One region of the Shewanella sp. 433 genome, then DNA from elsewhere that is predicted to be linked to it. Evidence: predicted binding sites of a transcription regulator. Region 1 holds the regulator's gene; the other holds the start of a gene.
The links. The regulator MetJ, encoded in region 1, represses methionine synthesis genes. The targets are predictions, from matches to a motif close to TAGACGTCTAGACGTCTA.
Positions count from the first base shown of each region.

Region 2: a site for MetJ is predicted at 2,444-2,461, ahead of msrA (peptide-methionine (S)-S-oxide reductase MsrA). Genes of this name have one in related genera too.

Region 1 covers NZ_CM181703.1:3,843,698-3,848,132, reverse strand. The annotation lists gene traF (conjugal transfer protein TraF) at 237-1,223, shown strand; gene AC5YB1_RS17035 (sulfite exporter TauE/SafE family protein) at 1,279-2,007, opposite strand; gene metJ (met regulon transcriptional regulator MetJ) at 2,114-2,428, opposite strand; gene metB (cystathionine gamma-synthase) at 2,652-3,818, shown strand; gene AC5YB1_RS17020 (bifunctional aspartate kinase/homoserine dehydrogenase II) at 3,838-4,435, shown strand, end outside.
Region 2 covers NZ_CM181703.1:2,289,281-2,293,715, reverse strand. The annotation lists gene AC5YB1_RS10155 (thiamine pyrophosphate-dependent dehydrogenase E1 component subunit alpha) at 1-994, opposite strand, end outside; gene astE (succinylglutamate desuccinylase) at 1,202-2,245, opposite strand; gene msrA (peptide-methionine (S)-S-oxide reductase MsrA) at 2,542-3,021, shown strand; gene AC5YB1_RS10140 (glutathione S-transferase family protein) at 3,320-3,976, opposite strand.

The sequences.
Region 1 (4,435 bases):
ATCTTATCAGCCATAGTGGATTATCGAGCATATTTACGCAGCAGAGGCTGGGGGAGTAAAGGTTAAATACGGGCTAAATATCAGTATTTTTACTTGCCATATCATCTAGCACTTAAGAAATGAACTATCTTTAACAATCGAGCGTACTAATCTTTCAACACGCTTAAAATGACCATTATTCGGAGGGGGGAGAAAAGGGAATGAAGTGCCTTAGCATAATAGTGTTAATCACGCTGATGAGTCTCACTAGGTTTTCCTTTGCCGAGCAGCAATATGATGGTGTACATAACTCTGCTTTAAACAGTTCACACGTTGCCGTAAGTCATCAACATGGAGATCTCTTCAATCATCCTGCCTTGTCAGTGTTAGATGCGACTAAAGAGGCGCGGGGGATTGCATCGCCGCAAGCAGAGAGAACCTCTGCGACACAAGGTACATCGATTGTCTTGCCGACGGTGCAGATGCCAATGACACTGTTTCATAAGACTTATATCGAGGCGGTAGGTGTTGCAGATGCGATTCAAAGCAATTTAGACCATTTTGATGTTAACAATCCTGCAAATGTTTCAGAGTTAGGCTCTCTCGGGGCGTTGGTGTCGGGGGGAGTGTCTGATGTTGGCGTTGTATTGAGTTTTCCTCTATCAATTGTCAACATGCCAATATCGGTTGGGCTCTCGCCCAAAATACAGCGTATCGACACTTACAATTATGTAGTTAATGCGAATAACGTGACTTTTGATAGTGGTAATGATTCCCCCTATCGTAATGATGATACGGTATTTAATCTTGATGTTGGTGTGGTAATTAAGCCTTTTAATGGGCTAACCGTTGGCTTGTCTGGACGCAATTTAATCGACCCAAAACAACAGAGTGTAGAGTCATTAGGGCGGCAATTTACTTATCGAGTTGAGCCTTTATATACTGCTGGGGTGGCTTATGATTGGGCTGCACTTACCCTAACAAGTGATATCGATTTGAATGCTCATCAAGGTTTCGATGAAGTGGTTAGTACACAATATTGGCGCTTCGCAGGGGAGCTAAAAACCACGGATTGGTTGGCGTTACGTGTGGGTTATCGCCACAATTTAAACAATACCGCAATCGACCTGTATTCGGTTGGTACAGGCTTTAGTATTGGTCGCACCTTTAATCTGGACTTAACCGGGCTGTTTGGCAGTGATGATGCCATTGGGGGCGTGATCCGAACCTCATATCATTTTTAGTGATTATCTTGTTTGCTGATTTTTATTCCCTTTTACGGACACCTATTTGAGGTCGTTACGTTAGTTCTATAATCGATTTTACCGCTAAGATCAGCGCACTTGTACTGCACAATATCAGGGTAAGGCGTTGGGTTTTTTGTTTGTCGATGCCGCCGACAATACGATTAGCAACTACAAAGCCTAGCAGGACCGATGGTAGCAATAGCATTGAAAGATACAGATGACGCAGTGTGAGTAATCCACTGAAAGCCAAAATGATTAAGGCGATCATTGAGCTAAAGATGAAGAAGGCTGACAAGGCTGCGCGAAACTGTTTGGCGTCTTTTCCCGAGAGTAAAATAGCCATTGGCGGTCCACCAATGGCAGCGATATTACCAAAGATCCCCGACAATATGCCCGCCATAAAAAGATTACTGCGATTTATGGGGAGACGTAGCTTGAATAGGCTCAGAACCACGGCTAGAGCCACAATGATTGCAATGGCTAATCCCAATACTGGTTGTGGTGCTAGCAATAATAAGGTTGCGCCTAATATTCCGCCAGGGATACGCCCCAGTAAAGCATATTGTAAGCCGTTAAATTCCAGTGCGCGCCTCTCTCTTAGCAGGGTGAGTAAGGCGATAGAAAAGCCCATCATAATGACAGGTGCGGGCACTAGGCTTGGGTCGACGAGATAGAGTAACGGCGAGGCGACAACGGCTAAGCCAAAACCGATCAGGCTTTGGGTTAGGGCGCCAATAAAGATGATCAGCGACGCTAGGCCAAGGATCATGGGATCAATCATAAGTTCAGGCACTATACCACCAGGGGTTGCAGTGTGTTTAGACGTGATAAAGAGGAGGGATCGCAGTGCGATCCCTCTTTAGCAAAACAGGATAGGTAAAGTCGATTTACTCGACGTCTTCCCATTCGATGCCCATCTCAGTCATCAGCTTTTTCACTTCGGCTGGAATACTGTCGGGTTTGTCTTTTGACAAGTCATCATCATGGGGTAAAGGTTGGCCAGTATAAGCATGCAAAAAAGCTTCACAAAGCAATTCGCTGTTTGTAGCGTGGCGTAAGTTATTCACCTGACGACGAGTGCGTTCGTCGGTTAAAATCTTAAGCACCTTGAGGGGAATAGAGACAGTGATTTTTTTCACTTGCTCATTCTTCTTACCATGTTCAGCATAGGGGCTGATATAATCGCCATTCCACTCAGTCATTGACTCACCTGTTAATTCTCAAATTCGGGGCAGATTTTATACCCTTACCGGGTACAGTCAAATTATTGCCTCTAATTTTTGTTAATTGCAAATAGATTTCTACATGTTTGGACGTCTAAACGTCTAAATATGTTGACGCTACCGCTTGCCTTAGGTACATTTAGACGTCCAGACATCTATAAAGTATAGATGACTGCCGCCGATTTAACTTTAGGAGTAAAAGATGACTGAGCGTAAATTAGCCACGGCAGCTGTGCGTGGGGGGATAGAATCCGATACCCAATATGGTGCCGTTGTACCGCCCATCTATTTGTCGACCAATTACTCCTTTGATGGCCATCAACAACCGAGAGATTTTGATTATAGCCGCTCGGGTAATCCGACTCGCTGTATTTTGGCTGACGCCATAGCGGAGCTGGAACGTGGGGCGGCAGGCATAGTGACATGCACTGGCATGGCGGCCATCACCTTAGTAACCAATTTACTGGGGCCCGATGATCTACTCGTGGTGCCGCACGATTGCTATGGCGGCAGCTATCGACTATTTACCCACCTCGCCAAGAAAGGGGCATTTAAACTGGCAGTGGTTGACCAAACGAATGCCGCTGCTTTGGCAGACGTTATTGCTCGCCAACCTAAAATGGTCTGGTTAGAAACCCCTTCGAACCCATTACTGCGCGTGGTTGATATCGCAGCGATTGCGAGCCAGAGCCATGAAGTGGGGGCGCTAGTGGTAGTCGATAACACCTTTTTATCGCCTATCTTGCAACAACCTCTGTTGCTCGGCGCTGACATAGTGATCCACTCAACGACTAAATATATCAACGGGCATAGCGATGTGGTCGGCGGCGCGGTTGTCGCTAAAGATGCTGAAGTGGGTGAGCTGTTACATTGGTGGTCTAATACCTTAGGGTTAACCGGCTCAGCCTTCGATAGCTATTTGACCCTACGCGGCTTAAGAACAATTGCGGTGAGAATGCGTCAGCATCAAGCCAACGCACAGCAGGTGTTGGCTTTGCTAACCCGTCATCGCGCCGTTGATAAGGTCTATTATCCTGGTTTGGCGGACCATCCAGGCCATGAGATCGCGTTAAAACAGCAAAAAGGTTTTGGTGCCATGCTCAGTTTTGAGTTAAAAGGTGGCGAAGCAGAGCTTATTGCCTTTTTAAATGCGTTAGAATACTTCTCTTTAGCCGAAAGCTTGGGTGGAGTAGAGAGCTTAGTGGCGGTTCCTGCTACCATGACCCACAGAGCGATGGAGCCAGCGGCTCGTTTAGAGGCAGGGGTGAAAGATACCCTTATTCGTTTATCTGTTGGGATTGAAGATGGTGACGATCTGGTGGCAGATATTCAAGCGGGTTTAGATGCGGCTATCGCGGTAAGTTGTTAAAGGTATTGAGGAGCAAAAAATGACACGATGTCATTTGCATAAATTTGGCGGTTCTAGTTTAGCGGATGCAGATTGTTACCGCCGTGTCGCTCATATATTACTCACCCATGGCCATAGCGATGATCTCATCGTGGTTTCTGCTGCGGGCAAGAGTACTAATTTTTTATATAAATTACTTGAGCTAACCGAGTCCGGTCTGTTGTGGCAAGAAGAGTTGCAAGTGTTGATCAGTTACCAGCAAAATCTGATCGAGCAACTGTTATCTAACGAACAGGCGCGCAGCTTGCGCGAGCGTCTATCGACCGATAAATCCCAACTCAGCACATTACTTTCTCTTGCCGATTTAACGGATTACCAACGCAATCAAGTGGTTAGTTTTGGCGAGCGCTGGTCATCGCGTTTACTTGCCGCGCTGCTGCGTGAATCAGGCGTCGGGGCAGTCGATGTGGATGCGCGCACTTTATTAGTGGCCGATGAAGGGGCGGTACCGCAAATTCGCATAGGGCAATCAAAGCAAAAAGTGCAGGCGATGCTGAATGCTCACCCTAATGAACGCCTAGTGATCACCGGTTTTATCTGTGCTAATGATAAGGGCGATACCCTGTTGCTGGGCCGTA
Region 2 (4,435 bases), 1.6 Mb from region 1:
TGTCATACAGTGCGCTGTCATCGCTTTCGGTTAGCCAACCTTTATTGATCATCCACAATTTAAAACGCTGCACGGGATCATGCTGTTGCCACTTCGCCTCTTCCTCTTTGGAGCGATAGCCAGAGGGATCATCAGACGATGAATGTGCGCCTAAGCGATAGGTCATCGCTTCAATGAGTACTGGCGCATTATGCTCTAGCGCATAGGCTCTGGCTTGCTGGGTAGCGGCAAGCACAGCTAACATGTCGTTACCATCTACGCGTATGGTGTGCATACCATAGCCCACCCCTCGGCTAGCAATACCATTGCCGGCAAACTGCTCACTGGTCGGCGTTGAGATGGCATAGCCGTTGTTACGACAGAAAAAAATCGTCGGCGACTTGAGCACGGCGGCCATATTCAATCCGGCGTGAAAATCTCCTTCAGAGGCGGCACCTTCACCGAAATAACAGATAGCAACATTACGTTTACCCTGCATTTTAAGGCTATAACCGACCCCAGTGGCTTGTGGTATTTGCGTCGCCAGTGGCGATGAAATGGTTTGATAATGTAAGGCACTGCTACCATAGTGAATCGGCATTTGACGGCCTTTGCCCAGATCTTTTTCATTACTGAACATCTGGTTCATAAACTGCTCGGTGGTAAATCCACGGTAACGCAGCGCGGCATGCTCACGGTATTGCGCTAAGATAACATCTTCATCATCGAGCGCCGCGACGCTGCCAACGATAGAGGCTTCTTCACCGGTGCAAGTCATGTAGAAGCTGATGCGGCCCTGACGCTGTGCACCTAACATACGTTCGTCGAGTACTCGGGTGAATACGCACGTGTCATGAATTTTTTCAGCTAAGGCTTGGTCAATCACAGGTAATACCGCTTCTTCAAACGTGGTGCCGTCTGCTTGAAGGATCTTTAACATCGGGATTGACAGCGAATCCTTATCAAGAAAGCTGACCCTATGGACAGTTTCTGTCGTGCTCTTAGTGTTGCTCATACTATTCTCTTATCAGCTGAGTTTTCTTGTTATTTATTTGCCAGCGATTAAGCGTAACACTTAATCACTGGCCATTATTATGCTTCACACGTGAGGTTTAAATTACGTTAACGTAAACTGCCTATCAAGCCCAACATGTTTAAAGGGGATAACTAGCATCTAACATTGATGTATATATAGCTTTACAATCCTTAGCGCGCTAAGGCTTTAGTCAACCCGATAATCCGCTGCGGGCACCAAACAGAGCACCGTTCTTTGCCCAACGGGCACATTGGCATTAGGAAACACGATAGACTCGAATGCAGCATCGACCTTAACCTCTGCCCCCCCCTCTTTAGCTAACACATAACCTTTAGGAAACGCGGTAAAGTTCTCCACGTCATTGGCAAACGTAAACTCAAAATCATCATAACCCTTATTGATAGAGCGATTAACTTGATAGAGGTTTAGCTGGCTAGGATCGAATGCAGGTAATGCCAAAGGCTCACCTTTAATTAATTGAATTAGCATTGTTTTGAGCGCAATAAAGCGTGTCATATCATTTTGGCCCATCGGCATAACCTTGCCAAGTTCGATAGTAAACGCATGGGCTTGATAATTATGAGCAGAAAAATAACTAAAGGTGGTGGTTGGCTCATGGTGAAATAACACTGTTTTAATACCACAAGCGGCTAAAAACATCAGTTGTTCACCACTATAAGGCGCACCTTGACGGTAGGGATAAATGGCAAATTTTTCATGCTTGGAGCCGCGAATAGCGGTGTGTAGGTCGTAGTGATATCGCGGCGAGTTAGGCTGACCGCCAGTAAAGAAGCGATCGACATAACGTTCAAGCTTCTTGGCTCTCACACGCTCGGCGTTGATGAGTCCTTGCCCACTGGAGTGCGCCCCACTAAAAAGCCGGTTAAGGTTTTCTTCGACAAAACGGGTGCCATTTAAAATAGCCGCAGGGTTACCAATTAAAAAGAGTAACCTTTGCTGCGTGATGATTTGACCGCTGAGCAACTGAGTGATCAGCGTGTTACACAGTTCAATGGGCGCGGTTTCATTACCGTGTATGGCACTGGACAATACAATATTTTTGACTGGTGCATCGCCGCAAGATAAAGGCTCAAATGCAATCACGCCGGTATCCCAAACATGTACGCGGGTATGTTCACCTATGGTAAAGGTCAACGGCTCTGGGATAGATTTTGGATTTGCGAGGGTAAATTGCAAAAAGTCATTCGACAGATTTAGTGCTTGTGGCACACAAAACTCCTTACATTATTCATACCTTACAGATCATGTTGATCTGCTGTAATAGGCATGACTCCTTGGATTTATTAGTATTATGTTTATCAAGGGCTGATAGTACCATTTAACGGATCAGACAGCCATTTGTCACCACACAATAACTCAGTAACCGATAAATTAAGCTTGCATTCTCATTCAAGCCACCACACAATAAAGCCATCTAGACGTCTATTTTAGTTGTAAGGTGATGCTAAGCGCTTCATCCTCTACCGGTGAATAGGCATATCAATTAAAAGTCATGAGGTGTACAGATGGCTATAGCCACATTTGGTGCTGGTTGTTTTTGGGGTGTTGAGTACTTTTTCAGACAAATTGAAGGGGTGACAGCAGCAAGCTGTGGTTATATGGGCGGTGACGATAAGCGCACCACTTACGAGCAAGTCAAACAAGGTAATAGCGGTCACGCTGAAGTGGTTCAAGTTGAATATGACGAACACCAAGTTAGTTACCAACAACTGTTAGCCGTATTTTGGTCTAATCACAACCCGACCATGCTCAACATGCAAGGCGGTGACGTAGGCCATCAATATCGCAGCGCGATCTTTTTTTACGATCAGCAGCAAAAAGCGGCCGCTGAGCAATCGAAACTTGCCTTAGCGCGAAGCGGAAAATGGGGGGAGCGCCAAATTGTCACAGAAATCGTGCCAGCGATGCCGTTTCACCGCGCCGAAGAGTATCACCAAAACTACTTAGAAAAGAATAATCTACCCAGTTGTCACTTGACCTATTAAGCAGCCGTTAATCGCAGTATTTAGCCTGCTCTGCTGTTCTTAGAGCCACTTTCAGTAAGTTACTCTTGATCGGAGCAGCGAGATAATACGTTTGTTTTATCCAAAAAAAGCGGCTGCTAACCTATTAGGTTATTAGCCGCTTTTTGGTCTCACCTGTAAGGCAATTCAATCAGTTATCCATCATGGCCATTTATGTAACGGCCTAACCTATACTGCAGCCTACCTAATGTTAGGATCACGCAGGCTAACTAAGCCTTAGTTGCGCCCTGCACCAGCAAAAGCTAGAGGAGAGTTATCACTAGGCCGTTATTTTGGCAATGATGGTTTGCTCTGCCGGTAACAAGGCTTGCATCGATGCACGCGCCTTAACCCGTAAATATAAGGCACTCAAATATGGCCAGCGCGCCGCATCTATCGTCTCACCAGCGTGCTCCATATTCACCATCTGACAACTGAAAGCCAGATCGGCTAAGGTGAGCTTTCCCGCGACAAAATAATCATTACCCGCTAACTGCTGTTCGAGGTAATCGAAATGGCTCGGTAATTTTTCTGTCAGCGTTAATTGCACAGCGGCTTCGTCACACTCTTTACCCATGCTTTTTTGGATAATGCGTTGTGAAAAAACGCTAAAGGTGGTTAATGGTGCCAGCTCATCATCGGCATATTTAGCTAACCAGCGCACTCGCGCATTTTGCTCGGCATTGTCGCCGAGCAAGCTTGTTGCTTGCGGATATTGCTCTTCAAGGTATTGGCAGATCACACTCGAATCTGCCAAGGTGAAATCACCATCTTTAATAGCAGGAATACGGTTAAGCGGGCTTATCTCTTTATACCAAGACGGCTGATCAAACGGCGAAATTATCTCTAATTGATAATCCAGCGCCTTTTCGGCCAAGCACAAACATACTTTACGCACAAAAGGCGATAGCGGCACACCATAGACTATCAGACTCATCGTAAACCCTCAGTTAATTTAGAATTAGTTAATTTAAAAACGAGCCATGCTATACACCTTAAGCTACGAACACAAGGCCCAGTAATCACATCGGCTTCACCACTAAAATAACAAACAGCCATATCTTTTGGTGCATCTTCAAATTGGATGGGAGACGCCTTAATCCTAAACCGTATAACGCCGCATTAAAGTGTAAGATCCCCACAAAGGTACGCCAAACGGCACTGCTACAACAATAATAAAGGGTCTTAGGTACACGTTTGAGTTTAGCCAGAGAGCGGCATAAAACCTCCTGATTTCATGCTCAATCAAAGCTTAGTCGGAGGCTAATGTCTATGTCATTAACTATGGATATCGGTTTTTTATGTGGAATGGGATCCCACGCCACTATTTAAAACGAAGCTTAAAAATGATTAAAGTAAAGAGTAAAATCCGAGCTGAGTGGCCGTCATAATAGAT